One region of the Candidatus Brocadia sinica JPN1 genome, then DNA from elsewhere that is predicted to be linked to it. Evidence: riboswitches for the same ligand, from Rfam matches in the RefSeq annotation. Region 1 holds a riboswitch; each other region holds the start of a gene.
What was found. Region 1 has a riboswitch for cyclic di-GMP ahead of BROSI_RS10080 (hypothetical protein). Riboswitches for the same ligand answer to the same signal wherever they lie in the genome.
Positions count from the first base shown of each region.

Region 2: it holds a riboswitch for cyclic di-GMP, as region 1 does, so the genes downstream of both, BROSI_RS00035 (LamG-like jellyroll fold domain-containing protein) here and BROSI_RS10080 (hypothetical protein) in region 1, are expected to answer to the same signal.
Region 3: it holds a riboswitch for cyclic di-GMP, as region 1 does, so the genes downstream of both, BROSI_RS04960 (DUF6531 domain-containing protein) here and BROSI_RS10080 (hypothetical protein) in region 1, are expected to answer to the same signal.
Region 4: it holds a riboswitch for cyclic di-GMP, as region 1 does, so the genes downstream of both, BROSI_RS00125 (hypothetical protein) here and BROSI_RS10080 (hypothetical protein) in region 1, are expected to answer to the same signal.

Region 1 is NZ_BAFN01000001.1:2,233,081-2,240,540, forward strand. It holds gene hpnH (adenosyl-hopene transferase HpnH) at 1-607, shown strand, start outside; gene tnpC (IS66 family transposase) at 883-2,301, opposite strand; gene BROSI_RS10080 (hypothetical protein) at 2,795-3,274, opposite strand; cyclic di-GMP riboswitch class I at 3,510-3,624, opposite strand; gene shc (squalene--hopene cyclase) at 3,663-5,729, opposite strand; gene BROSI_RS10090 (mechanosensitive ion channel family protein) at 5,942-7,460, opposite strand, start outside.
Region 2 is NZ_BAFN01000001.1:5,366-12,825, reverse strand. It holds gene BROSI_RS00045 (hypothetical protein) at 1-974, shown strand, start outside; gene BROSI_RS00040 (carboxypeptidase regulatory-like domain-containing protein) at 1,153-1,572, shown strand; cyclic di-GMP riboswitch class I at 2,184-2,267, shown strand; gene BROSI_RS00035 (LamG-like jellyroll fold domain-containing protein) at 2,304-5,975, shown strand; gene BROSI_RS00030 (glycosyltransferase family 2 protein) at 6,027-7,001, shown strand; gene rfbF (glucose-1-phosphate cytidylyltransferase) at 7,109-7,460, shown strand, end outside.
Region 3 is NZ_BAFN01000001.1:1,087,738-1,095,197, forward strand. It holds gene BROSI_RS18925 (DUF433 domain-containing protein) at 100-282, opposite strand; partial or broken gene BROSI_RS18930 (IS66 family transposase) at 373-1,549, opposite strand; gene BROSI_RS04940 (hypothetical protein) at 1,697-2,338, opposite strand; gene BROSI_RS04950 (hypothetical protein) at 2,763-3,626, opposite strand; cyclic di-GMP riboswitch class I at 3,783-3,902, shown strand; gene BROSI_RS04960 (DUF6531 domain-containing protein) at 4,068-5,762, shown strand; gene BROSI_RS04965 (hypothetical protein) at 5,746-6,348, shown strand; gene BROSI_RS04970 (hypothetical protein) at 6,345-6,554, shown strand; gene BROSI_RS04975 (RHS repeat domain-containing protein) at 6,542-7,159, shown strand; gene BROSI_RS20725 (hypothetical protein) at 7,098-7,460, shown strand, end outside.
Region 4 is NZ_BAFN01000001.1:33,039-40,498, forward strand. It holds gene BROSI_RS00105 (O-antigen ligase family protein) at 1-1,346, opposite strand, end outside; gene BROSI_RS00115 (sulfotransferase family protein) at 1,744-2,070, opposite strand; gene BROSI_RS00120 (sulfotransferase family protein) at 2,124-2,396, opposite strand; gene BROSI_RS00125 (hypothetical protein) at 2,430-2,690, opposite strand; cyclic di-GMP riboswitch class I at 2,947-3,058, opposite strand; gene BROSI_RS00130 (FG-GAP-like repeat-containing protein) at 3,512-6,397, opposite strand; gene BROSI_RS00135 (LamG-like jellyroll fold domain-containing protein) at 6,514-7,460, opposite strand, start outside.

The sequences.
Region 1 (7,460 bases):
CATCGATGGCCTTGCTGAAACACATGATGCTATTGCAGGGAAAGGGGTCTTTGATCGTGCAACCAGGGCTATTCGGGAGGCAAAACGGGCGGGATTTAATGTCTGCACAAACACAACCATATATAAGAATACCAGTGAAGATGAGATAGAGGAATTGTTTTCATTTCTGGAGGGGTTAGGTGTCGATGGTATGCTGGTTTCCCCTGGCTTTAGTTTTGAACACAACGAGAATGAGGTGTTCCTTTGCCGGAATGAGATACAGGAACGATTTGGATTCATTTATGGAATTTCAAAGAAATACAAGATACTGAACTCTCCCCTGTATTTAAAATTTTTAAAGGGGGAAAGGTACCTAAGGTGTACACCCTGGGGAAATCCAACCCGAAACTATTTAGGCTGGAAAAGCCCTTGTTACCTTATTACAGACACTCACTATAAAACCTTTGCTGAGTACATGGAAAATACGGATTGGGAGAAGTATCAGGAAGGCAATGACCCGCGTTGCGAAAATTGTATGATGCACTGCGGTTTTGAGCCCACAGTAGTGTTAGAAGGTGGAAAACGATTATCTGATATCATTGAAATGGCCAAATGGAGTTTCAGCTAGAGAAAATAATCACCTTAGCAACTCACGTGGTTGCGGAAGGAAGTGTTGCATCTATACACAGCGTCATTAATCAGATACGAATATGTCATTCCCGCGGAAGCGGGAATCCAGAAAAATACTGGATTCCGGGTCAAGCCCGGAATGACAGACAGTTGTAAACTTATGTCGCTATGTATAGTTGTCTCGTTTAATTATGTTACAGAGTCCTTGAACAGTCCTCTCTTCTGTAAACTCACCCTTACAGTATCTATTCAGCGTATATTCGCTCATAATTGCTATGAGCGAACAAAATCAGGCAATTCGCCATGAAATAGCATCTTTAATGCCTGTCTCAAATTTACCCCTTGTTTTCGACAAGTTGAGAGGTAGCTGCGAATGCGGCAAAAAATCCTGGCTCCCTCCAAAGAACGAAAGCAGCCCGATATTTTCTGCTGAACCTTTGTCATCCTGATGTCGTTTTCAGCCAAATTATTCGTAAAAGGGACGTTTTTATTGTCCATAAACCTCAGGACATCATCCTCATACTTTCGTAATCGTTCCAGAAGATTTCTGGCTTTTGTCCTTTTCACTCGCCCCCTTTTCCCCTTACGGTTTGTTTCATCAGGGGGAGGGCTTTCGGCTTCTGCGTTTTGCAATATCACCCGGTACCTGTGCCGATATTTTTCAGACTCATCGGCGCCCAACATTCCTCCGGCATCGCATGTTGCACGATTTATCTCTTCAAGCAAGGCCTTCATCTCTTTCGCCCACTGCTGCTTATTGTCCTCTTCCCACACACCCTCTAATTCTCTCAGGTGGTGCGCATTACAGAGCGCGTGCGTACAGGGATAGGTGTAATACGCCTTCAAATGGTCGTGACAAAGAATCCCACGAAATTGGGGCAATATTCCTATGCTATCTATTGCCTCTGTCCCTCTCCCTTCGTGAGGATAAAAACATGTCCACTGCCTATTGGATGCGCTATGCAACCAATATCTATCCCCGTTCTTGTTAATACTCGTTTCATCCACATGCAACACCTCTGACTTGGTGAGTTCTGCTTTGCTTTTCTCCTCAAAGATTTCCAGATATTCGTAGGCTTCCTGATTAAAATTGTACAAGGAACCTTCACTCACCGGCATCGACATCTGCTCTTCAAAATACTCCTGAATCCTCTTGTAGGGTATCAGTTGATACTGTGACATATATACTGCATGCGCCTTCAAATCCGCCCCATACTGCGCCGCCTTTGTTATTCCTTCAGGAAAGGGCGCGATAAATCGGTTCCCCTCCGCGTCCTCTACTATCTCTGCACGATACTCTGTTACCTCCCGTGAAATCTTCATATCAAACACCTGGCGCGCTTCGTAACCCACCACCGTATATTCCCCACGCGGCAACTTCCTTTGGTCTACTTTTATCACTTCCACCTTATCAGGGTTCTCAACCCTTTTCAGCGTCACCCCCTCACGACCCTTTTGTCCACCCGCCTTCCTCTCGCCCTTCGCCTTGCTTTCTCTCTTGCGATTCGGATCACTTGAGGGAGGCTTACTGCTGTTGCGACTGTTACGGTTTAAACGACCAACCAGCAGCGTTATTACTACTACCAATAACTCTACCATGGACCTCATGGCTGGCGACAGCACTTTCTCTTCAGAAAGAAGCTTCTCTACTTTTTGGAGCGTTACCTCTATGTCTATATTGTCTATCGTCAATGAATCCGCCTGTATGATGAGCCACCCATTTATTTACTGCGGCTATTATATCACAGGCTTTTTCATCCTTTTTATTGGCGCTATAAGACACGACAAAAGCACGAATTCCTCTTACCAACACCAGCCTGTCCATGTCTGTGCTCTCTCCTCATGTAGGCTGTACTAACCACCTCTACAGGCCATATATGCCACAAACTAATCCAAACGACTCTCTGTCCCGGATATCCTGTCAAACATATTTTAAAATATTTTCACTGAATAGTTACCCCTTACAAAACTCTGGATCCCTTGTTGTAGGAGTTAAATCATATGCCCCCCCTTCCTATTTCAAAGATGCGAGGACGTATCTTATTTAAATCGGCATCATCTTCATTTAAGATGCCCAGTGTCTGTAACGCAGCAACAAAGACGGAAGTTTGATAGGTGGATCTAAACGGAGGAACATCTCGTTGCCATTTACCAGGAAATTCCAGTCCATAACTCGATGCGGCGATCAGGTTCCTTGTAAAAGGTAATTCTGTGTATGCCAGAGGCGTGCGTCAAGGTCTGTGGTAAAAAAGATGGTGTTAGGAAATTCATTACGAAGCGCTTGCAATATCAGCGTATCCTGACGATACCACTCGTATGGAACTAGACGTTCTTCCCCATTAATCTCTGCTTTAAACGCTCCAATATGTGTTTCATTCCTGGGTTGATATCCGGCAACATGAAGCGCTGAAAGCACGGCATATCGAGTTCTCTGTCGCTCCTCTGCATCTTCTGTATAATGACCATCAGTAATCATAACGGGCATGATCAATACCTTCTTAATATCTTTTTGAGGTATGAATATCTTTGAACAGGGGTCATTGATATTACGAATTGTAAAATCTTGATGTGACACCTTGGCATCTTTTCTATAACTTTCAACGGCTTGAAATGGATCCTGCCACAGACGGGCAAGCACCTTTTCCTCATCTACCTGCCGTTCCATCCACCTGCGATAATTGCAGCAATAAGCAGGGTAATAGAAAATGGAAACGATGCTTGTTGCTCTTGTTGTTCGGTCATAGTTATGGTATTAATTTTTTGAAATAAAAAGGATGCAAAGTTAAATAGCTATTATGTTTGTTCAGCAAAGAATCAAATAGGTGGATAAAAAATTATGCCCCTTTTTTCTTGTCCTAAAAATAAAAAAGCCGTACTGCAATATATTCATAGCAAACATCTTTGGCAGTAAGGCTGTCTTTTTCAAAGCCGTTTGAACGGTTTAAGCGGTTTAAACCGCTTACAAGACCCTGTCCTTTGCGTCCCCTGATCGCTCAGGGTTTGCCCTTATCGTGATGTGAATTTTTCAGTGGAAACAGACAAAGTGTGCCACGTCACACCTTGTTATGTATGGAATTGCGATATCTCCCCAATGCCATCAAGGGGAAATAGTTGCGATACATATGGTATTTTAAATAAAAGACCTTAGGGAAACCCGTTGCGGTAAATTCAACTTCATCCCAGCTTCCGTCTTCTTTTTGTTTCATTAATAAAAATTTTATACCCCTTTCTACTGCATCAGAATGTATCTCACCTGCGGCCATTAAACCCAACAAAGCCCACGCCGTCTGCGAAGGCGTACTTTTGCCAATTGCCTTAAGGAATGGGTCATCATACGATTTTATCGTCTCGCCCCATCCCCCATCGGAATTTTGGACACTTTTCAACCACGCAACGGCCTTTTTGATATACGGCTTGTTCATGTCCTCTCCAACTGCTGCAAGTCCGGCGAGCACAGACCATGTGCCGTAAATATAGTTTGCGCCCCAACGCCCAAACCATGTTCCGTCTTTTTCCTGTTCTTTTTTGAGAAATTCTATCGCCATGCGAATCTGGCCCGAGGTCTTACTAAACCCAATACGACCTAAAAATTCTGTACATCGGGCAGTAACATCGCTCGTACTCGGGTCTAATAATGCATTAAAATCCGCAAACGGTATGTGATTGAGAATAGCTCTGTTATTGTTGCGGTCAAATGCGCCCCAACCTCCATCATCACATTGCATAGCCATAATCCATCGTAATCCACGTAAAACCGATGCCTCCTTGTGGGCAGTTTCAGGCAATGATACCCGCTGTAATGCCATAAGCACGGCCGCACTGTCGTCGGTATCGGGATAAAACTCGTTTGCATATTGGAAATACCAGCCGCTCGGTTCTTCCACCTTGCACTTTAAAGCCCAATCTCCAAAATTCCTGACTTCCTTGCTGATGAGCCATCGCCCTGCTTTTTGTAATGCCGGATCGCTGCCGGGTATCCCCGAGTCATGAAGCGCAATGATTGCCCATGCCGTATCCCAGACAGGCGATACGCATGGTTGTAAATAGAGTTTATTCACTTCGTATACAACCAGGTTTTCTACCTCTTGCAACTGGCTCTTTAATGCGGGGTGGTCATCCGGATATCCAAGGCATTTCATGGCAAAGATCGAGTTGACCATTGCGGGCCATATAGCCCCTAAACCACCGGATTTTTCCACATGGTCCAGCATCCATTTTTCTGCCTTGCGGAGGGCCATCCTTCTGATAAATTTAATGGGTTGCTGTTCATATCTCCTGAAAATACTATCGGCATCAATAAAGAAATTATGCCAGCTCAATCCCGATTGGTCCCGCTTAATACGGTAAACTACCTTTTCGCGCGGGATCAGGTAAAGTTCCTTCAGCATGTCATCCCCTACCGGAATATGCGGCTTTTTAGCTATGGCAATGGAAAGGGGAACAACAATACATCTCGACCAATACGACATCTCGTAGATGCTAAAATAAAAACCCGGTGGAAACAGGATCATTTCGGCCGGAACAGCGGGTACGGCCTGCCAATCAACCTGTCCAAACATGGCAAGATAAATCTTCGTAAAACAGTTGGCCTTCATGATGCCGCCCATCTCAAGGATGCGCTTCCTGGCTTTTTGCATAAAGGGTTCGTTTGCAGAGTATCCTGCCAATTTCAAGGCAAAATAGGCCTTTACCGAAGCGCTGATTTCGCTCGGCCCTCCGTAATAAATATTCCACCCCCCGTCAGAGATCTGATGTTCACAGAGTAGATTCGCTGCCAATCTTTGTTTTTCCTGGTTTACCTTTCCAAGAAAATGCATGAGCATGATGTATTCAGATGTTATGGTAGTATCTGCCTCTAAGATTCCCACCCAATGTCCATCAGACCGGTTTTGATTGCGGAGAAGGTATTGTTGTGCCCTATATATGGTAATGTCTAGGGGATTTTTTGTTGACAACGGAGTATGGAAACCTGCCCCAAGAGGCATACTTTCGAATCTTAATTCATGCTCGGATAATTCAGGAATAGGGTGATTGCCGTTCCCGTTCCCATTTCCGTTGCCGTTGAATTTATGGATACTTGTTTCCAATCGTTCAAAAAAGCTAATTAAGAAATTTCTCATACTTTAGAATCTCCCAAACAACACTCCAATATCAATTTATTATCATTCTAAAATAGTAAGTAGATGATTACCATAAGGTTAAGGAAATACTTTGGCCAACAAAATAACAAATTTAGGAATTAATTGCAAGGAAAACTTACATTGTTACTAAATTTCTTGATAGAAAATACCTTCTGTTATTTTTCTATTGAAACAGGCCAAGGTGTCGACCATCAAGATGAAGTCTCTGTGACCTTTGCGGTATCTGTGGTGGGTTGAATCGGCACAGAAATTCTTTGCTGAGACTGAGATGGAGCAGTATGGATGGTGTATGTCGTGTAAGGAATTTCCCACCCAAATTTATTGCATGTGTTTAATGCAATTTTTTGAATGATTCGGGAAAGTTTATAATAATCTTTTGCAACCTGCCCCGAAAAATCAGCAAGAATTATATAGTCGAGAGATGAATCGCCGACTGCTTTAAATTCCACAGTAAGCTTGATGATGTCATTCCCATAACCTTCGTTTATAAGCCCAGCCTTTATCATTTCTCTCAGTTTATCAGGAATTTCTGTAGTGCTTATTGACTGATACTGGTAATCAATACCAAAGGTAACATTAACGCGAAAATTCCTGGAAATATTCGTTGGATTTTGTTTCAAAAATTCTTCCGTAGGATAAGTTTTATAACTGCCACCGCCGATAATAAGTTGTACAGTCTCGGGAGTCTGTGTAACCACCCTACCCATTGTCCCATCTGCCAGAAGCACCCAATCGTTTTCTTTGCAAGGAAACCAGGGTTCATCCGGATGATATGGGCGCGATCTGATATCTTTCAAATCCCGTATGGGAATCCTGAGCATTCCACCCTTCAATTCCGGATTAACCAGGAGGGTATAGAGGTGCAACGAAGCCACCTTCCATGGAAGACCATTGTATATCACGCGTTCATTTTCCTTCACAGTTCCAAGGTTTAATAAAAGGGTGCCTTGTTCATAGAAACGAGGAAGAGTTTGTTTCGCCGCCCAAATAAGCCCTATAATAAAAATGAATGCAATACCCAAAAGTACCCAATCACCGCAAATATACAATACGATCAATAATGCCCCGGTAGCGCCGACAAATGTGAGTACATAATATAACACTTCTGCAAGGCGAATGTAAAACGAACTCGCCACCGTCTTGTGAATAAAACTGCCTCTATAGATATGCCGGTGAATGTAACGAAGCAAAAAGAATACAAAAAGGAATGCTAATACGGATAAGACAAAATTTCTCCCCCGGCTTTTGAAAAATACCTGCACGATATTTTTGCTCGATTCAAGAAAAGATTTCCTTTCACTCAATTTATCAGCCAATTGGTATTTTGCCACGGTAAGCTGGCTTGAAATTTGTTTTCCTTTATTATACCATTCAGTTTCAAGGTCAATGAGTTGATTTTTCAGATTTTCACCCTTCACTTGAGCAGCAAGATTGTGGATATTTTCTATGGCATTTCTTACCAGGAAAATTTGCTTTTCGTAGTAATCCACTTGTGTCCGCAGATTTTCAATTAACCGTGGGCGGGCAGTTATGCTTTTCAAGTCATTAATAATCGGCCCTATCAGGGTTTGGATTTCCTCCTTCCAGTCAAAACGTTTTTGAGGTTTTGCATAAAACGTCTCCAAATCCAGACCAGTTGCAATTTCCTCAAAATTTACCCTGAGAGATTCCAATCGTTCATTCAGTTTATCAATTTCTTTCGATATTTCT
Region 2 (7,460 bases), 2.2 Mb from region 1:
CAGAGTCGTTTCCAGAAATAGATGGCGATCAATGGCATTTTATTGCAATTTCCAAGAACTGGAATGCCTTTAGCGGATGGTATATTTATGCTTTCAATGTGGGAGCTATTTACGGTGGCGCTTTTTGGGACTATCCTCAACTTGGCATGGATCAGGATGCGTTAATTATTACGGCAAATCTTTTTGATCCTTTTTATATTGGATCAGCTTTGTTCACTATGTCAAAGGCTCGCGCATACAACGGATTAGGTCTTGGTGTCCCATTTTGGGGAGGCCTTATGGGAACCATTGCACCACCTATAGTGCGCGACCAGAATGAGTGGGCGACTTTAGCAGTTGCAGATCCATTTACCGATAATACGGGATTATACCTTTATTACTTGGAAAATGCGGAAAATCCAGCATTCGCTGCTCTGTTGGGACCGTATTATCTGGATGTGCCAGATTTCTTCATACCACCTAGCGCCACCCAACCCGGTACTGCTAGTGTGCTTGACACCCTGGATTGCCGTTTTGTTAATGCAGGCACCCAGATCGGTAATAATCTCTATCAAGTCCACACAGTTAACTTGGGCGGACTTCCCACACCCGTGTGGTATCTGATCGATTGGTGGTTTGGCACGCTTACCGTAGCCGATTCCTTCTTTGCGGCTGGTCCATCCAATGACTGGAATGCCTCGATTGTAGCAAATAACTTTAATGATGTGTATGTAACATGGACATCAAATAATCCTAGCACGGGCACAAACGCCCAAGTGAGGCTCTCCGGCCGAAGGAATTTTGATCCTCTCGATATCGGAGCTGGTGTGGCAGCATTCACAAGTCCTACATATTATACTGGTTATCGATGGGGTGATTACTCAGCGGTCACTGTTGATTCAAGCGTTGCAGGTGAACTCCGTGCCTGGCTTGTTAATGAAACAATCATTAATCCCACTACATGGGGTTCGAGGATAGTCAGAATTGGTTTCTAAGGGATGATTTCTAGATTAGATCATTGTTGCATAAAGGGGGGGAGCAGTGGCAAGTCTCCCCCCTTTTTTATTTTTTACCAAATGTTTACAGATACACTTAGATAAACGCTGATAAAATCAATACTTATATGCATTCTGCGATAATGCACAGAACGCAAAACCAGGAAAATCAATCGATATGATCAGCTTAGTTCGGTTCAGGCTATTCATAACTGTAGCAATGATGGCATTTGTTTTTAGCTGTGTTAAAGACTATAACAATGTCTTGCGAAATAATGAAAAAAAAGAGACATTAAGCGGAAAGTTAGTGGGTGTCGTAACACGAGGTCCAATTTCACCTATGAGTAAAGATGAGAACCTTCAAACAAAACCGGCTATAGATGTAAAAATTGTGGTCATGACCTTATCAGGAAAGACCGTAGAGACCGTAGCGACTGACAATGATGGCAGATACAGTATCACCTTGCCTGCAGGGACTTATCGCATTGAAATGCTCCGTTCATCATCAGAGATGACAAAAGATTTACCTACCGTAGTAACTATTATCAAAGGTAAAGAGACACACCTTGATATTCACATAGACACCCGCATACGTTAGATGATGTATATTTTTAAATTATACGACCTTCCCGTAGTTAGCCCCGCACCGAACCCATAACTTCCATCAACTTCACTGCAGCCAAGATACACTTCATCCTCGGACCAAGGGAACCATTAGAACGATGTTCACCCCGAAGTGGAAAATAAAAAGGCAGTGAAAAGCCTTAGTCTTTTGGTCTTTTCGTTGATTAAGAAGCTTTTTTCTCGTGACTATCCTATGTTCCGGTTCGGTAATACCTCTGGCGGCTTTATCTGCAACGCCTCTATCTACGGCTTGGTTACCGTCGTTACGTCATACAAAAACAGTCTCGGCTCCTTGTCTCGCCGTCTTACCTCAAACAGCTTTCACCCTATCTTTTCCTGATTCCCCGATAGTCACGCCAAATTATCGTACGGATTATTCTCGTCAAATCCACGCTTCATATCCAGGACATCACCCGCCTATCAGACGAATTTCCGCTCAAACACTAAATATTTTAACAAATCTGCCGATAATTTTACCATCTAACGACTAAAGATACTAAATCCACACTTAATTATTGGGAAAGCGAGGTGATTGGGTACCTGAATGGATTAATAAATTTGCTAGACCTACAAAAGAGGTAGCAAATTTGAAAAAGGCAAACCAATCGTGAGATTGGGACGCAAAGCTATGGGTCTTCAATGAAGAATGAAGAATGCCAAGTTGCCATGTTTGTTTTACTAATCTTTTTGTTGGGAGAAGTAATTATGAAAGTTAAAAATGATCTTTTAGGATTTATTTTTTTAATTATTACCCAAGGGTTTTTCTTAGCTGAAACAGGATTCGTGTCTATGGTTTCAGCAGACGATGGCTGGAAGAATTTCTACGGCATTGCCTGGACAGGAACATCACCAGAGCATGCAAAATATGCAAAACAAATGGGATATGATTCTATAGCAATACAGACTAATACTACCTATAAAGGTAAGCAAGACTACGCTAATCTTAAATTCTATTTTATTGACCCCAAGAACTGGGCTTTTGACTTATTTGGATATGAAAGGTTTATAGATACTACGAAAACTTATTCACAAGCAGAAAAAGATTTTTACAACCAACACATGGTGTGGAAAAGTTATGATACGTTCCCCTACAATTTGGCGTCAGGTTGGTTCCAAGGCACCTCCACCAAATTTTCCGCCATGTGGGATTTTCAACAACAGGCAGTTATTGATATGGTTGTCGAGAAAGTCATGACGATGTTTCATGGCTATGAAGACGCAAGTTTGCCATTTACCTTTGCAGGATATATGGATGATGAGCCAAGTCTCAATGGCATTTTTTATCGTTGGGAGAAAAACAGGAATAGTGTAACTTCTTTATCCTATTGGACAGGGACAGAATCTGGACGGGTGCATGATGCCATTGTACATAAGTATGCAACATATCAAGAAGGAAAAGCTGCATTTTTCAAGAAGTTGCGGGAGAGAATGCTGCAAGATTTTCCAGATGCTAAATGGATTGGAGAACCTTATAGTATGTACTGGGGGTGGGTAAATGTGATAAAAGATTGTGCCGATAAAGATGTTTTGACTCACGATATGTTAGTGCAAGAAGGTTCGAACACTGAATTTGTCGATGATGATAGGATCTTTAATTCAGGGGTAACTATTACAAAAGATATGGTAGGTGTTACTCAACCGAATAATGTTAATGAGTATGAAAATCGTCTTTATGCAGCCAAGGCAGGCATTAATGGGGCATGGTATAATTGGTTTGGGAGATTCGGAGGCACGGGAAATATGCCGAATTTCAAAAGTATCACAGAGGTTTATCCAAGACTTAAACTCATACGGTGCTTGCCGAATTGGGACAATTTAAATAATGTTCCTCTCACCGATCGTTCATGGGATGGCAGTGTGTATCGGAGCACAAAGAGTTATGCCAGCAGCGATGTCATGTATTCACGTCAGCCGAAGACAGGAAAACTCTTTGCGGTATTTAACACAACGAATGGGGTGGTAAAACTCAATGCGGGTGAGACGGTCACTGGAGTACAACGTGCCGATAGCTACTTTATTGAGTCCGGTGATGGGAGCGCAGATGTCGATATCCTTGGCGATGAAATAAGGTTAAAGAGTGGGGTTGGCATTGATGTCGATGCAACCAACGGTCAGGTGAAGGGGAGGGGGTACATTTTTACATTATCAACATCAACCGGTATAGCCCCTAATGTGACGACGGGGTCGGCGACCGATGTGGCGTCAAATTCTGTCACGTTGGGAGGCACAGTAAATGCCAATGGCTTATCAACTACAGCATGGTTTGAGTATGGCACAACAAGCGGGTCATATGGCAGCAAGTCATCGGCGCAGGGTGTCAGCGGTTCAGGCGATACAGCGATAAGCATAGACATAAACGGATTGTCGGCAGCGAAGACGTATTATTACAGATTGGTGGCGCAGAACAGCGCAGGAACTGCGTACGGGAGTGAAATGTTTTTTACTACATCAGACACTATGGCGCCAAATTGTTCCATAAGTATCAACAATGGCGACTTATATACCAAATCCACTGCCGTGACCCTGGCTTTATCTGCTACTGATGATGTGGGGGTGACAGGGTATTATCTCTCTATGGATTCAACGGTTCCATTAGCGTCGGCAGCAGATTGGACTACGGTATCATCCACTACCGGTTTTTATGCCAGCGTTTCGTATAACCTAAGCGCCGGGGACGGCGGCAAGACGGTATATGCCTGGTATAAGGATGCCGCCGGGAATGTATCAAACACAACCAGCGACTCAATCACTTTAGATACGACTATTCCACTGATAACAATCACGAGTCCTACATCCAATACCACTCATACAACAACGAGTGGCACGATCACCCTAGGCGGAAGCGCCTCAGACAGCGCAAGCGGTGTAAGCAAGGTGGCATGGAGTAGCGACAAGGGGGGAAGCGGCACGGCCAGCGGAACGACCGGTTGGTCTATCTCCGGTATAAGTTTATCGACAGGTGATAATGTAATTACCGTTACAGTCACTGATGGGGTAAACAACACAGGGACAGATACAATTACCGTTGAGAAGTTGGAAACGAACACCGGCACCGGCCTGCAAGCATGCTATCCTTTCAATGAGGGGACCGGGACAATTGCTACAGATAAGTCCGGAAATGGTAACGACGGTACGATCAACGGTGCTACATGGGCGGCAGGGAAAAATGGAAATGGGTTAAGTCTTAATGGCGTCAGCGATTCCGTATCAATTCCCTGCATAAATAGTGAAGAGATCTCTATTGCAGCATGGTTCTATAAAAATGCAAATGATACAACGAATGTTGATGCCATTTTGGGCGCATGGAAATGGAATTCTGATGTGCAACTTCAGGAGGGGTTTGATGTGCGATTTTACAATACCACACCTGATAGACTTGAATTTATTCTTATGACGCAGGATGGGAATGGGAAGAAAACACAGAAAACTGCTGTAAAGGACTTGAGCAATTCAGTGGGTAAGTGGTATCATGTTGCAGGGACATACAACAAGACAACGGGAGAACAGAGGCTCTACGTGGGTGGCCTGCTGGTTGATACAAAATTCCATCCCGCCGGTAATACAATCGTGCCATCGACATCTTATGCTGATATGAGAATAGGGTACTCAAGGATTAATAATGGTTATTTTAATGGCAAGATCGACGAAGTCTACTTTTACAATAAACCTTTGAACGACCAGGAAGTGCAAGATTTGTATAATGCCGTTAGCGATGGCATGCAGTCCCGCTATACGTTCGATGAAGGAAGCGGATTGGTCGCCACAGATTCATCCGGCAATGGTAACGATGGCGCCATCGTGGGGGCAACATGGACAACGGGTAAAAACGGTAAGGCATTGAATTTTGATGGAATTAATGATTTCGTGTCAGTTCCACGGACAAATCAGGACGAAATTTCCATTGCTGCATGGTTCTACAAGACCGTAAATGATAAAAAGGCTGTTGACGCCATTTTGGGCGCATGGAAATGGAATTCTGATGTGCAACTTCAGGAGGGGTTTGATGTGCGATTTTACAATACCACACCTGATAGACTTGAATTTATTCTTGTGACGCAGGATGGGAATGGGAAGAAAACACAGAAAACTGCTGTAAAGGACTTGAGCAATTCAGTGGGCAAGTGGTATCATGTTGCAGGGACATACAACAAGACAACGGGAGAACAGAGGCTCTATGTGGGTGGCCTGCTGGTTGATACAAAATTCCATCCCGCCGGTAATACAATCGTGCCATCGACATCTTATGCTGATGTGGGAATAGGGTACTCGAGGGTTAATAATGGTTATTTTAATGGCAAGATCGACGAAGTCCGCCTTTACAATAAACCCTTAAGCGACCAGGAGGTACAAGACTTGTACAATAGCATCGGTTATTGAATTCCCTGGAAAATTTAGTATAATGCTCCTTAAAGGCCTAACGGAAATGAATTGATAGGGGTTGGAAGGGAGAAGGTTGTAATTAACAAAGGAATGACGAGTAAAAATAAAACACGGGTAAGCATAGGCTTACCCGTGTTTAATGGCGAGATGCACCTTGAAGAGGCGATAGATTCAATTCTTTCCCAAACGTATTCAGATTTTGAACTGATCATCTCTGACAATGCCTCTACCGATAAAACACAAGAAATTTGTAAGGCCTATGAAGCCAGAGACAGGCGCATTTGTTACTATAGAAATGAAAAGAATCTCGGAGCTGCCAGGAATTTTAACCGGGTCTTTGAGTTATCATCGGGTGAATATTTTAAATGGGCAGCCCATGATGACCTGTTAACCCCAGACTTTTTATTGAGATGCGTTGAGGTGCTCGACCATGATGCTTCCGTGGTCCTGTGTTATCCCCGGACGGAGATTATTGATGAACATGGGAAATTTTTAAGGAACTACGATGTGAAATTGAACACGGATTCGCCGAAACCGAACGAACGTTTTCATGATCTTATCTGTATCTTTCATGGTTGTTATCAGATTTTTGGGTTAATTCGGGCAAGCGCCCTTAAAATGACGTCTCTTATCGGCAACTTTACCGGATCGGACAGAAATTTGTTGGTAGAACTTGGTCTCATAAATAGATTTTATGAAATTCCTGAGCGGCTCTTCTTTTCAAGAGACCATCCACAACGTTCAATAAGGCACGTCTCTTTCTACTCACGCGCAGCGTGGTTTGACCCGGCAAAAGAGAGACAGGTGGCATTTCCGCACTGGAAAAGGTTTTTAGAGTATCTTAGGTCGCTCAGACGCGCCTCATTAAACCGGTATGAGCGTGCGCGTTGTTATCTGCACATGGTGCAATGGTTAGGGATGAAATTTAACTGGCAGTGGTTGCTGAAAGATTTGATAATGGCCGTCAGGTCCGCGGTTTGGATTTTTCTGTGGAAAGCAAAAAGGGTGTTTTTGCAAAAATGAACAATGATTCGCTGATAAGCTCCGGAATTTCGTGTTGATTCTATTCCTATGGCTGTCGCCTGGAATAAAACCGGTAAATAGAGGGAAGAAACGATGGAGGACATTCTATGAAAGTGGCCATTCTTGCTGGAGGCGTTGGCACCCGCCTCGTTGAAGAAACAGAGGTAAAGCCGAAGCCGATGGTAGAAATTGGTGGCCGGCCGATTCTCTGGCATATTATGATGCACTATTCTCATTACGGCTTTAAACACTTTGTGATTGCCCTCGGTTATAAGGGGGAGGTGATTAAAAAATATATGGTGGATTATTGCTCACTGAACAGCAATTTGACTGTTCATTTGGGTAGCGGGGAGGTAAAGGTCCATAGTGCAGCGAAAACAGATTGGACAATCGATCTGGTTGACACCGGCATACCGACGCTAACGGGTGGCCGTATCAAGCAACTTTCTCCATACATGG
Region 3 (7,460 bases), 1.1 Mb from region 1:
CATAAAAAAGACATACTAAAATCCGTCTATTTTACCTCTTATTAGTATAGATAATGCTCTTTCTTGTAACCTAACCCTTTTGCTCATTCAATTTTTTTGCTACTCTTGAGGGGTTCTTTTGCGTAATGCGCTTACAAAAGACTTGCTCTCTTGTATGGATTTGTCAATTTCGACTCGATGGTCATGATAGTAAGCCAAGGCAGCATATACACCGGCTAATGTCAGGTCATACTCTGCTGCAATCTCATCAGCGCTGTGTCCTAACAACTCATGCCAAATCACAATGTTTTGTACGGTAATGCGATGTCCGGCTATTCTCGGCTTACCACCAGCAAAACCGGTAATTATTCAGCGTATTTTTAAGCACTACTGTTAAGAGCGAACAGAATCTGGCAATTCACCGCGAAATAGCATCTTTAATGCCTGTCTCAAATTTACCCCTTGTTTTCGACAAGTTGAGAGGTAGCTGCGAACGCGACAGAAAATCCTGGCCCCGTCCAAAGAACGAAAACAGCCCGATATTTTCTGCTGAACCTTTGTCATCCTGATGTCGTTTTCAGCCAAATTATTCGTGAAGGGGACGTTTTTATTGTCCATGAACATCAGGACATCATCTCATACTTTCATAATCGTTCCAGAAGATTCCTGGCTTTTGTCCTTTTCGCCCGACCTCTTTTCCCCTTACGGTTTGTTTCGTCAGGGGGAGGGCTTTCTGCTTCTGCGTTTTGCAATATCGCACGATACATTTGCCGGTATTTTTCTGACTCACCAACTCCCAACATTCCCCCGGCATCGTTTGTTACACGATTTATCTCTTTGCGCATTACAGAGCGCGTGCGTACAGGGATAGGTGTAATACGCCTTCAAATGGTCGTGACAAAGAATCCCACGAAATTGGGGCAATATTCCTATGCTATCTATTGCCTCTGTCCCTCTCCCTTCGTGAGGATAAAAACATGTCCACTGCCTATTGGATGCACTATGCAACCAATATCTACCCCCGTTCTTGTTAATACTCGTTTCATCCACATGTAACACCTCTGACTTAGTGAGTTCTGCTTTGCTTTTCTCCCCGAAGGTTTCCAAACATTCGTAGGCTTCCTGATTAAAATTGTACAAGGAACCTTCACTCACCGGTATCGACATCTGCTCTTTCTGTTACCTCCCGTGAAATCTTCATATCAAACACCTGGCGCGCTTCGTAACCCACCACCGTATATTCCCCACGCGGCAACTTCCTTCGGTCTACTTTTATCACTTCCACTTTATCAGGGTTCTCAACCCTTTCCAGTGTCACCCCCTCACGACCCTTTTGTCCACCCACCTTCCTCTCACCCTTCGCCTTGCTTTCTCTCTTGCGATTCGGATCACTTGAGGGAGACTTACTGCTGTTGCGACTGTTACGGTTTAAACGACCAACCAGCAGCGTGATCAGTAATACCAATAACTCTACCATGGACCTCATGGCTGGCGACAGCCCTTTCTCTTCAGAAAGAAGCTTCTCTACTTTTTGGAGCGTTACCTCTATGTCTATATTGTCTATCGTCAATGAATCCGCCTCCTGATGATGCAAAAATCAATTCTTATGGATGCAGCAATAATAAATTTAATTGCTTCAGCCATCGGATGTCAAGGAAATGTTCGTACGGCATTCACAAAGCTCGTTATAAACAAGGCAAAGGTTTTTCTCTATTTTTTATTCCTCAGTATTACCTTCTAAATCATACGTCCAGGAATAATCGTGAGTGGCGTCGAAGATCACCTTTTTGAATCCTAGATTTTTAAGGGCGGGGAGAAAGCCTGTGCCATTCACTACCTGATACACGAGAGGACGCGACCAGAACATGTACTCCATTCGTAAAATTGTCGCTTCTTCTCCCTCTAATTCCACATGTACGTACATATCTTTACCCACAAAATACCTCTCAAGTTTCCCCATCACCTCTTCACGCTGCTTTTTCAAATACTTTTGGGTTTGGATCACCGATGCTCTTTCCATTTCTGCCTCTCTCCGCATTACTTCGTCCATTAACCTTTGTGCTTCAGCATATTCCGGGGAATCCTGTTTGATGGCCTCTAGATGTATCCTTGCATCATACACCCTTCCCCAGGAAGTTTTGAACGGGTCTTCATCTGGTTTGTATCCATCCATTAATGCCTTCCTTGCTTCAATAAGGTGATCATAGGGAGTTAATTCTCCTGGCTTAATTTCGTTAACCGATGCAGGTTGTTTGGCGTTTTCTGTATTCCATATAACCATGACAAAAAGGATACTTATACCGATAACAAACAAGCCGATCGTCCACCAATTTTTGTTCCAGGGTTTTGATGGATACATATTTTAGCCTATTAAAATTAGGCTGCTTTGGCAGCGACTTTTCATCTCCCCTCTTTTTAGAGGGGAATCATATAAGATTGAAATTCCTTAACATTACATTATCCCTCCCTTGATGGAAGGGACTAAGGGAGGGTGATTGATCTTTTCCTTTAACCCCCCACCTGGCCTCCCCCATCAAAGGGGGAGGAACTAATTTTTTAAAATTTCTTGTCATTGAATCAGGTCTTCGCCAATTTTTTTCAACCACCAAGACCCCAAGACACAAAGTTTTTCTTTGTATTTTGTGACCCTGTGGCAATTGAAATTCCTAAGTATGCAGATAGCCGACCAAACAACCCTTCTCTTTCTCCCCTTGCGAAGGGGAGAATACAAGAGAGATAAAAACTTTCTAAAAAAAAGTTTTTAAACAGTAATACTATAGTATTCATTGCTTAGTCAATGCCGATCTTCCAGCGAGTTTGCAGAAATGGTAAAAGCAAAAATACTCCCACGCGAAAGGCCCGAATCCCAGAAATCCTGCCACTGGCATCTCAAAGATCTTTACATCCTTCATAAAAGGGGCGGTGTACACCCACTTTGATGCAGCCCAGTAATTCCAGAACTCCCACAGGAAACCGCAGATGTAACCTGCTACGAAGAGGCTCAATATCCGGGAAAGCCTGCCTTCTTCTAAATCCTTTAATAATGATTCCCCTTTGCTACAATATACGATGGGGTCGAATATCATGACATATCCCGTCCAGACCAGCCCAAAGAGATAACGGGCATAGTCTCTGCTGATGAGCAATGGAGCCATGATAAAAAAGAATCCCAGGACAATACTGGTATATATAATCCTGTTTGAAACGCGGAGATTGGCAATCCGAAATCGATCGAAAAATTTCAGGGTTTTGATGAGTTCTGTGGTTTGAAACATCCCCGGCATGATCAGAGCAAAGGCCAGTCCCATTCCAATACAGAGTTCTATCCTGTTTTTCGGCAAACCCTGATATTCCCAGTTTGCAAGATGGAGGTTGTAAAATTCAAATAGGAGCCAGAAGGCAATAGACAGGGGCATCTGAATGTAAAATTCCCGTCTGCGGTTACAGAGGAGTGAATTCCCTTTGAGCCTAAAAATAATCGCATCTAAAAGCATCACGTAGCCCAACCAACATAAAGGGGTTGCCCAGATGCTGATTTTATAAGCAAAGTAATTGTGATGCTGAATGAGCAAGCAGCACTCAACAAAACAGATTAATCCAATACCCAGCCAGCCATGATGCTTAAATGTGAAGGATGTGTTTTTCATGGAATAATGGTTATGAATGGTTGAAAAATCATACCTCGACGGAAATAGTGTTTCAAGATATTTTATATTTTTATTGATAACTATAATAATTATTGTTAACCATTACGACTGAAAACAATTTATCTCCATCAATTTATTTATACAATAAAAAAACCATCGCGATAAAGACAAACCCTGAGTGATCAGGTGGCGCAAAGTAAAGGGTCTTTTAAACAGACCAAGAGCGCAGTTTATAAAAGACCGCTTGTTGGGAAAAAAGATAGCCTTACTGCCGAAGATGTTTCCAGGAAATATCTTTGCAGTAAGGCTTTTTTATTTTGTAAATATCATCGATCAATGGCCTTCTGGGAGTTCTTGAAAGATGCAATAATAACCATTTTGCTACCATTCTACCAATCTAAGGGCATCGAAGAAAAAGTCCAGCCATAAAAGGAGGAAACTATGCAACCACATAGCTTTAAATTTCCAAAGCGTGCACAACGTACTTTCGTAAAATATCTGTTTGCTTTTGCCTTCTTCATTTTTTCTTCTGTCATATTTACCTTGGCCGGATATGCCCATACATGCGGCCCCTCTGTCTTAGAGATGAAAGTTGGAGAGACAACGACCTGGCAGATCACGGCTGATCTTACAGAGGAAGAAACCCTGTATACGCCTTTAAATACAGGTGATCCGAATGTTGCAACGATATCATCAGATACGCCATTCACTGCCCACCACGGTGTATTTACGATTACTACCGTAGTGGCTGGACAGACGAGTTTTGCAATTCAATGGTATTTTATGAGCAGACCGATGCAGGCGATGTTTGGTGAGGTCGTCGTTGCCGTAAAAGAGGCTGAACCAACGCCAGTCGCAATGGTTACACCAACACTCATATTATCGGGACTTATAATCAATGACGACTTCTTTGTTTGTCCTTTCAACAGCACGTCCACACACGGGAAAAAATTTGTTCAAGCAAGGGGTGGCATTTTTATTGACGCAACCTGCACAATATGCCCACCACCTGATACCGCTTCCATGATTGCAAGCGGTGGCTTGAAAAATGACACCCCCGACCCCATAACCCTTCACAATGGTGAATTTGTCTTACAGATAACAGACCTCAAGATCCCCGGACGTGGTTTCGACTGGACATTTACCCGCACCTATAAAAGCCGTGTTACCTTTGATAGCCCGCTGGGTCATAACTGGGATTTTAACTATAACTCCAGGCTCTTGGAAATTACCGAAGAGAATCAGGATGCCATTTCAACGGATACCTTTTCTCCTATCCTGAGTGATTCATTTATAAAAGTGGGAAGCGTTGTGGTTATGGACGGTCACGGCCACTCTGACCTTTACGGGCTGCAATCAGATGTCGCAGACAGCACCCCGCTCGGCGCCTATACCCGTCTGACAAAGAATGGAGATGGTTCCTTTACCTTAAGAGACCGACAGGGGAGCAAAAAGTCTTATGACAGAAATGGATTCCTTGTCCATTTAGAAGACAGGCATGTCAATACCATGACCTTTACAAGGGATGAGGATGGAAAACTTTTAGGGGCTATCGACACATTGGGCAGAAAGATCACTTACAGTTATAACACTAACGGAAGGCTTGTTGAGGTAAAGGACTTCATCAACAGGTCCATTACATTTGAATACGACAGTAACGGCGACCTCGTTTCCGTCACATCTCCATCTGTTACAGGTACACCTAATGGTAATAATTTTCCGGATGGTAAGACCAAGAGATATACCTATTCGTCCGGGTTTGATAATGAGAAGTTGAATCATGGCCTTCTGACCATAACTGCACCCAATGAAGTTGCGGCTGGCGGCTCTCCTCGTCTGATCAATGTTTATGAAACAGATGAAAATTCCTATGCATACGGTCACGTCGTTAAGCAGACGTACGGCGGGATCAATGCAAGTGGAATTGCTGCTGGCGGTGATATAACGTATAAATACGAAGAGATGACTTCAAATCCCCTGGATACAAATGACCCGGTCAACCGTGTGACGGTAACAGACCGCAACGGGAATAAGGCGGTATATGAACATAACAAACTGGGGAATGCCGTATCCACAAAGGAATATACGAAAGGTTTACGTGAGGGTGAGCCGGAATACTTTGAGGCGACCTTTTGAATATAACGAAGACGGCGAAAGGGTTAAATCCGCACTGCCTGAAGGGAATACTGTGGAAAATGCCTATGCAACTGAGAATTTGGGATCAGTAGATTATCGGAAAAGCAGGTTCAAACATGGGAATCTTTTAGAGAATAAACAGTTACCCGATAGCGACCGGGGAGGCGCCCAGCAACAGATAGAGCCAACATACACCTATGACCCGATATACAACCGGGTCAGAACACAAACTGACCCCAGGGGAAACGATTCCAGTCATACACCACCCAATGGAGGTACGAATTCTAAGGAAAGATACACCACCACGTATTTCTATGATTACCAGGAGGGTAATAATCTGAACGACTTGGCAGAGGTTATGGGAATTTCTGGCGCAGAAGTTCAGGAGATGCTGGATGAAGCTGGTGTAAAACTCGGTCTGGTCGATTTGAACGGAGACGGCATTACGGATAATGTTTACGGAGATGTGGTCAAGGTCGTTTATCCCACCGTAACCCCGTTGGGCGATTCTAACCAGGCAAAACTTGAAGGAGATACCTCGCAGGAGATTGTGGAATTGTTTGTTTATAATAAATATGGCAGATGACCTCAAAGACCAATCCTGAAGGGAATATCACCACGTATGACTATTACCCGGAGAATGATCCCGATGGTGATAGAAAGGATAAGATCAAGGATAAAGGTAAAGATTCATTTGGTTATCTGAAGGAGACGATAGTAGATACCGCCTCATCATCAACACGGAATTCTGGCACAAATCCAAAACCGGTAAAGATCAGGTGGGAAACGTAATAAAAGAAATTAATGGCCGTGGCATGGCGACAGAATTTGTGGTAAATGAACTCAATCAGCAGGTAAAAATCATCCATGCCGCCGCCGTGCCAAAGCAAAAAGGAAAAAAGAAACCGTCGTTAAAGGCGTTCCAATATGCAACCAATATTGAGTATGACTATAATGATACCGTTGTAAAGAAAGAGATCGAAAATAAGGATAGTAATAACGGTTCTCTTGCTGGAGAATTTGTGGAACATATCTACGCATATGACATCCTTGACCGCCTGGTCAAGGAAACCCAGGAAGTCAGCGAGGCAGAGACATTGACCACCGAATACCGCTATGATGCAAATGAAAACAGGGTCAAGATTATTTTTCCGGGGGGAAATTATCAGGAGACGATATACGACGAACGAGACCTGGTATATCGCACCACAAATATATGCGGTTGCAGCGGGGGTTCTCCCAATACAACGCACAACTATGACCAGAACGGAAATCTCATTGAGACAATAGACGGTGAAGACAACAATGGAGATGGGAAGAACGATAGTGCCCTGTATGCATATGATGGTTTTAAACAGGGTCATCAAAACCACGGATCCTATAGGAAATGTCACTGAACAGGCATACGACCCTGTCGGTAGCGTTACCAAGGTATCACGGTATGGTCTTATTGGTGGAGAAAGTCCACAGGATAATTCTGGAACAGGGAATGTGCTCCTGAGACAGACGGAATATTTCTTCGATGAAATGAACAGGCAATACCAGAAGGATGATGTGTTATTTATATCCGATGGCGTGAGTACGGTATGCACCCCGGTACTCAAGGACGGCCCATTGGGCACATCCAATGATGGAAGGGTAACGCACGCTATGAATACGACCGTAAGGGGCGTAACACGTTTGCGATTGAAGACGATG
Region 4 (7,460 bases), 2.2 Mb from region 1:
TCGGAGCTGATCCTATTTTTTTCATCCAGGATATTAGCGGCAATTACAAGACCGGCAAAAGCCGAAAAATAGTACTGAAAATTAATCTTCCATAGCATATGGGTGAAAAAGCATATAATTACATAAGCAAAAAGAACGGAGATAAAAACTACGGAAAGACATTTAAAATAGAACTGCTTTGTATAACGGAACAATTTAAAAGATTCCCGAAACAACGTAAAGAGATACAACAAATAAACAGATAAGCCGCAGATCCCCGTAGTCATTAGTAAGGTTAAATAATTGTTGTGTTCTTCTACAGAGTCTTTCGTACGCAAATTTGCTATTGCAGATTGAATATCAAAACCATTGCCAAGCAGCTTCTCCATTATGGTGCTATTGTTAAGAAAATAATGAAGATTCGATTGCCATATGCCCACCCTGGCGCTTAATAAATCGGGATCGAGATTAAAAAAATTTCCCGTTTTTAAAATTACATATATATCGCTAAACCGGTCCCGAACGGTAGGGTTAAAAACCGCCATGAAGATAATCAAACAAAGAACAGGCGCCGTAATCTTAAAATTCTTTCTAACCAGATTCCATACAAGAAGCAGAACAGCTATCCCTATCCACACATTTCTGGTATAGGTTTTATATATTGAAAAAAGCAGCAGCGCCATAAAAACAAACCAGAATATTTTCCTGGAACTTCTTGCAGATATTGAATAGAAAAAAAGACAAACGGGAAAGACTGACAATAAATAATAAGAAATGAGATTAGCATAAGAACCAAAGGTACCATAACGAATATACCCCCCCATCATATAATAAGTTCCCTGCATGTAATTCTTTATGAAGAGGGCATACGGTATCAAAAAGGCTATAAAAATACTCCAGCATATTGTATCTATCCTCTTTCTATAAGTTTTATCTCCCCCGCGAAGAACCACTAAAATAGTTATATTAAGGATCAAAAATCCTTGAAGCAACTTAAGCCAGTATCCGAAACCCGTTATGAAGTCCTGGGTAAAAAATATCGGAACAATACTTAAACCCATGAAGACGCCATAGACCTTGTTTACACTTAAACGGAAGATATTATAACCGGAGAAAAGAAAATAACATAAAGAAAGCGCTGCGACTGAAACTCCCATATATTGCGTTATTCTAATATCTCCAGCTGCTTCAACATCATAAAAGACATCAACAATACTTCTGCTTGCCAAAAGAAAATAAAAGGCATACTCTATCTTAGTAAAAAAAATAAGCAGAAAGACCATGGCGCCCAGTATGGCAAAGGCTTTGAAATCGTGCTGTAAAATCATGAGGCCGAAAAAACAGGATATCAGCCCTGCAAAAAACATGTTGAGAGATTTTTCATTAATCGCGCTTTTTATTAGCATATGAGGATATATACAAGGATAATTATTGAATGAATCAGTTGTCATCCATTTTACGAACGGCGCTTCCCAAGATTCTCTTTACTTGCATTATACGAATTAGCCGTTGTGGTAAACCAATGAGTAAACTCATCATCATAAATAAAATATCAGATACGTTTAGAACATTATATTCAATTTCATAGTTGTATTTCTTCAGATAATGCCCTGCCAACATATTAAAAATCTTGACTTCTCGGGGAAGCAGATTCTTTTTCCATTTATTCGTATTTTCCTTGTTCAGTGGTTTGAATATTAACTCTGAATGATGTGGTATCGTATGTTTGTGACTAGTCTTATAAAAATCCAGCAGTGGGATCCTCTAGAGTCGACCTATCCCTATTACAGAACAAATGGATTTTATTGTATTCTCAGGATTTTCCAACAAATCTTCATAGCGAATGGTTATTTTATTTTCTTCGGGTATTTTCTTAAAAGATTTTTCAATTCTGAATAGTTTATACCTCCAATCCAGGGCAGCAGCGGCAACATTATCATTGAAGGAATTCATTTTCCGCCAGCTATCAAACACATCTCTTCCATCACGCACGATGTGTATAAACTTAGCATCAGGAAACAACGTTTGTAAAATATCTATTTTCCGGAAAAAAGAGGGTGTCTTGTTACCCCAAATACTTTTTTCCTTCACTCCGGCAATATGCAGAGAATATCCTGTCTATAAGCTCCCTTAGTGTTAATTTTTCATGGTGAGAGAATTGTGAGAAAAAAATCGTTATAATGACCATCAACATATGTCGATTGAAAGTCGGATTTTGATGAAAGAAAATTGCCAAAAGACCTTAAAGCGCTACCGGAGATAGAGCGTTTAAGATATTTCTTTCGTAAAAATGGCATTAAAAAAAAAGATTCTCTCGGTATGGCAATCTGAGAATGGGTATTTAAGATCAGGCGAAGCAACGTGGTACCAGACCTCTGGGTACCTACGATAAAAAATTGTTTTTTTACTGAATTCATACGACTTCTTTTCCGGCCGCAATAACCCCTTGTTTATAAAAGTTTTATATAAGTCTCTCCGTGCGGACGGAATGATGTCTCCTTTACCTGCAGCGGTTGCTTGGTTGCATTATCCGCCAGCATCTCTTCCATCGTTCTCGATTTTGCAGCCTCTAGCTGATGAGTTTGTTTTTGCATTTCTATTTTATTTTCTTCCACAAGCCTTGGAGCAGCAGCATTTGCTCCAACGTGAATAAGTGCAGGCAATAACAAAGTAGCTTGCGATAGTAACAGTAACCTACATATTTTACGCATATTCTCCTCCTTCTCTTCTTTAAATTAAAAAACAAAAGTACGCTCCAAAATTACTATTTACAAATTGATTTTTTTTGATGCACCCCCCCTTTCTTAAGTTAAACATGGACAAACAAAGTTTGTCGTTCGATTGAGCGCTTACGACAAAGTCCATGCTACCCTGTAACCCGCTCAAATAAAATGAGAATTCTTATACAATTAAATTTTAAAATGCCAAAAAAAAAGGCCTTACTGCAAAGATATTCTAAGATACATCTTCGGCAGTAAGGCTGTCTCATGAGCGGTTTAAATTGTTTAAACTGCTTAAATGGCTGACGAGATCCTTTACTTTGCGCCCCCTGATCACTCAGGGTTTGCCTTTTTCGGGACGGTATTTTTCGTACGAATCCTAATTTTTTGTTAAATTATGTCAACAATAATTCTATCCATAGATCAGGTTAAAAAAACTTGTAAAAAATGACTTAGAAGGCATCAACCAAGCATACTTTTAATTGTCAAAAAGAATGCCACAAACAAGACCAAAATGTTTATCGTGTAATATTTATCATAAACCATTTGGATGCAGTCTATTATAAGATACCATAAAGCAGAATCGTCCGTTGCTAAGGCAAAGGAAAAGTGTGACATGGCACACAAGTGTGACGTCGCACTTATGTGCCATGTCACACAAAACCCTTTTTTATTTGTTCATCGATATAAACTTCACCAGCTTCAATTGAACTGCCTATTTGAAATTGTTTTGAATTTCTGATTTCATGCCTTGGTGTTAACGGTTTTCTATGAATAAAACTTACAAAAAAGTTTTTAAAGGTAACACTCTACTACAGGGCATTATACAAATCCTGCACTTCCTGGTCGGTCAAGGCACGTTTGTAAATTCTAACATCATCAATCGTACCATTAAAATAACCATTAAACCCTGTATGCCCTATTCTCATGTTGGAATACAATGTCAATGGCACAACCGTATTCCCCGCCGGATGGGTTCGAGTATTGGCCAGCTGCCCATTTACATAGAGCATCTGTTTCCCTGTAGCCTTGTTGTAAGTGCCAACTACATGATACCAACCACCAACCGAATTGACCAAATCCTTTATAGCAGTTTTCTGTGTCTTATTTCCACTTCCATCCTGTGTCACGAGGATAAATTGAAGTGTATCAGGTGCGGTTTTATAAAATCGCACATCAAAACCCTCTCGAAGTTGCAAACTTGGATTCCATCCATATCCACCAAATATGGCATCAACACCCGTTGCATCATTTGCATTTTTATAGAACCATGCAGCAATGGAAATCTCTTCATGATTCATACGGGAAATTGATACGTAATCGTTGATTCCATCAAAGCTTAATCCATTTCCACTCTTCCCGGTCGTCCATGCGGCTCCGTTCACAGCGCCATCATTACCGTTGCCAGACGCATCAGTTGCAATCGCTCCTGCCCCCTCATCAAACGGATAGTGGGCTACCATAGAGTCATTTATATTCGTCTCGACAGTTGTTAGCTCCTGGTTCGCTGAAATCTGGCTTAATGTCTGGACGGCGCCACTTGGCCAGAATATATTAATAGTATCTACCACACTTATATTCCCCAAACCAAAATGAAGTGGGGACACCCCCTGTGAATAAACTTCACCTCCATTCCCATTTAGCTGGCGTGTTTGAATCCCCTGAGAAGTATTTAATACTACCCTGGCGCCAATTCCTGATCGGTTACTCTTTGTGCCTACCAATTTAATTTTTATCCAGTTATTACCATTCCCAGGATTTTTGTAAAGTATTGCCTTCCCATTTGATAGAGGAAATCCCCATCCAAATCCGTTCGACAAAAACAAATCCAGATTTCCGTCATTATTAAGATCTCCCCATGCTGCGCCATAATGACGTCCAACTGCATTTACCGCCGCGCCAACTCCGGCCGTCCCAGTAATATCCTCGAAAGTTCCGTCTCCCAGATTACGATAGAGGGTATTTGTCCTGTTTCCCAGGACATCGCTTGCGTCTACAACATATAAATCTAAATACCCATCATTATCAAAATCTCCCCAAATTGCCCCACTATTATTGCCGATGTGTCCGGTACGTGATTCCTCGGTTACATCGGTAAAAGACCCATTTCCATTATTCCGATAAAGTGTTGATTTAAAATTTGTCTTTATTATAGGTGAATTAGTCTCCACTTGCGAAAAATTCCCGTCAGATATAATATGCCCCCAAAAACCAGGTCCAGATACACTTACAGTCTTAGTCCATTGTATATGCCATGTATTACCCGTTTCTTCTTTCCAAACGAAGAAGGCATTTTCTTTTCCAACATTAATCATCGGCATGCCGGTAACTTCATCGGAATTCAGAGTAAAAGGAATTGTGAGGGGATTTTTTCTATCCTTCCCAACGAATACAGAAGCGGTATTTTTCTGACCATTTATCCGGAGATCAAAAGTAATATTACTACCCGGCTCACATCGAAAGGTCACATCCCCGGGTTCGGTGAATCCAGCTAATGTATTACTAAAATCAATCCTTGTTTGATCCCAAAACAGTGCTCTATGATAATCATTATTGCCCCTGGCAACATAAAGGTCAATGAATCCATCATTATTATAATCCCCCCACGCAACACCCCTCACCGTTTCCTTGTTTCCAACAATAAAGGAATTATTCAGATTGTAGGCACCATTTCCATTATTGCGATATAATTTGCCCGCTTGCCACCCCCCCGCAAACAAATCCATATTTCCATCATTGTCATAGTCAGCAAAAGACATTATATAATCAAATAAATTAGTTAGTCCCGTTGAGGCCGTAACATCATAAAAAGATCCACTTTTATCGTTTTTATATACAACCCCTGTGCCTTCGTCGCCACCAAAAGACACAAACAAATCTAAATAGCCGTCATTATCATAATCTATCCAATTTGTCCCTCGGGCAGAAGTAATGTCAATGCCTGCCTGATTCGAAACATCCGTAAATTTGCCTGTGCCATCTCCTTCCCAAAGTTGACTACTATGATCAGTACCTATTCCACCACCACCGACGCCAATAAACAAATCTAGATTTCCATCGTTATTATAATCTCCTATAGCATACCCATGTCTATCAATTTGACTATCAGTCTTTATACCCGAGTCGTAAATTATATTCGTGAATGTTTCATCCCCCTTATTCTGGTAAAGCGAAGGTCGCCATGTGTGATGAGGGTCCACGATATCCAAATTACCATCATTGTTGATATCTCCCAATAAAGGATTTCCAAATGCATGCTTTTTAGTCTGCTCTAGCCCGGAGATCACTGAAATATCGTTAAATTGAACCGGACTAACCAGAGATGGCGATGGAGTCGCGGAAACTTCATCTGATGATAAACTCTCGCCAAACGAATTTACTGCTGTAACAACGAAATAATATAAAGTCCCATTATTAAGACCTGTCAGTTGATAGGGAGATGTAATTTGCTTTATTTGCATTCCTGCAAGAGTTATCCAGTTTGATTTATTTATTCCAGGGTGTCTTGAAAGATATATATTATAACCAGTTGCTCCAGCAACACTGCCCCACGACAGGTTAACCATGCCGCTTTCGGCTGTAACTTCCAGATTAGGGGGGATGCCAGGCACCTGTCCGTTTGCTTTCAATTCCACGATAAAATTAGAAATCAACGACGGGGTTAATATGATAGTTAATAAAATGAATCTTTTCATCATTGCTTTATCCTCAAAAAACAGATTTGTCCCTATAAATAATTACGATGTAAACAAAAAATATCCTTTATCCACCCGCTACACTTCGCACTTTTAAGTTCCTTTGCGGGCAAAACATCTCATAAGGCATTGTACAAGTCCTGGACTTCCTGACTGGTTAAGGGTTGATTGTAAAGGCGGACGTCGTCAATCTTGCCCTTAAAATAACCATTATTGCCGGAACCCCCTATTTTCATGTCAGGGTATTGAGTCGATGGCATAACCGTGTTTCCCGCCGGATGGTATTGGGTATTAACCAGCTGTCCATTTACATAGAGCTTCTGTTCCCCTGTAGCCTTGTTGTAAGTACCTGCAACGTGATACCAACTACCAACTGAATTGGCCAAATCCTTTATCGCGGTTTTCTGTGTCTTATTTCCACTTCCATCCTGCGTCACGAGAATAAATTGAAGCTTATTGGGAGTAGTTTTGTTAAATCTCAAATCAAACCCCTCCCGCAGTTGTACGTCTGAATTCCATTTATATCCACCGAATATGGCATCAACGCCTGTTGTATCATTTGCATTTTTATAGAACCATGCGGTAATGGAAATCTCGTCATGATTCATACGTGGAATTGATACGTAATCATTGATTCCATCAAGGCTTAACCCATTTCCACTCTTCCCAGTTGTCCATGTGGCTCCATTGATAGCGCCATGATTTCCATTGCCAGATGTATCAGAAGCAATTGTCCCGCCCCCTTCTTCGAACGGATAGTGAGCCTGCAGGCCAATACTAAGGGCATTGTACAAGTCCTGAACTTCCTGGCTGGTTAATGGTTGATTATAAAGGCGGACGTCGTCAATCTTGCCCTTAAAATAACCATTATTGCCGGAACCCCCTATTTTCATGTCAGGATATTGAGTCGATGGCATAACCGTATTTCCCGCCGGATGGTATTGGGTATTAACCAGCTGCCCATTTACATAAAGCTTCTGTTCCCCTGTAGCCTTGTTGTAAGTACCTACAACGTGATACCAACTACCAACTGAATTGACCAAATCCTTTATCGCGGTTTTCTGTG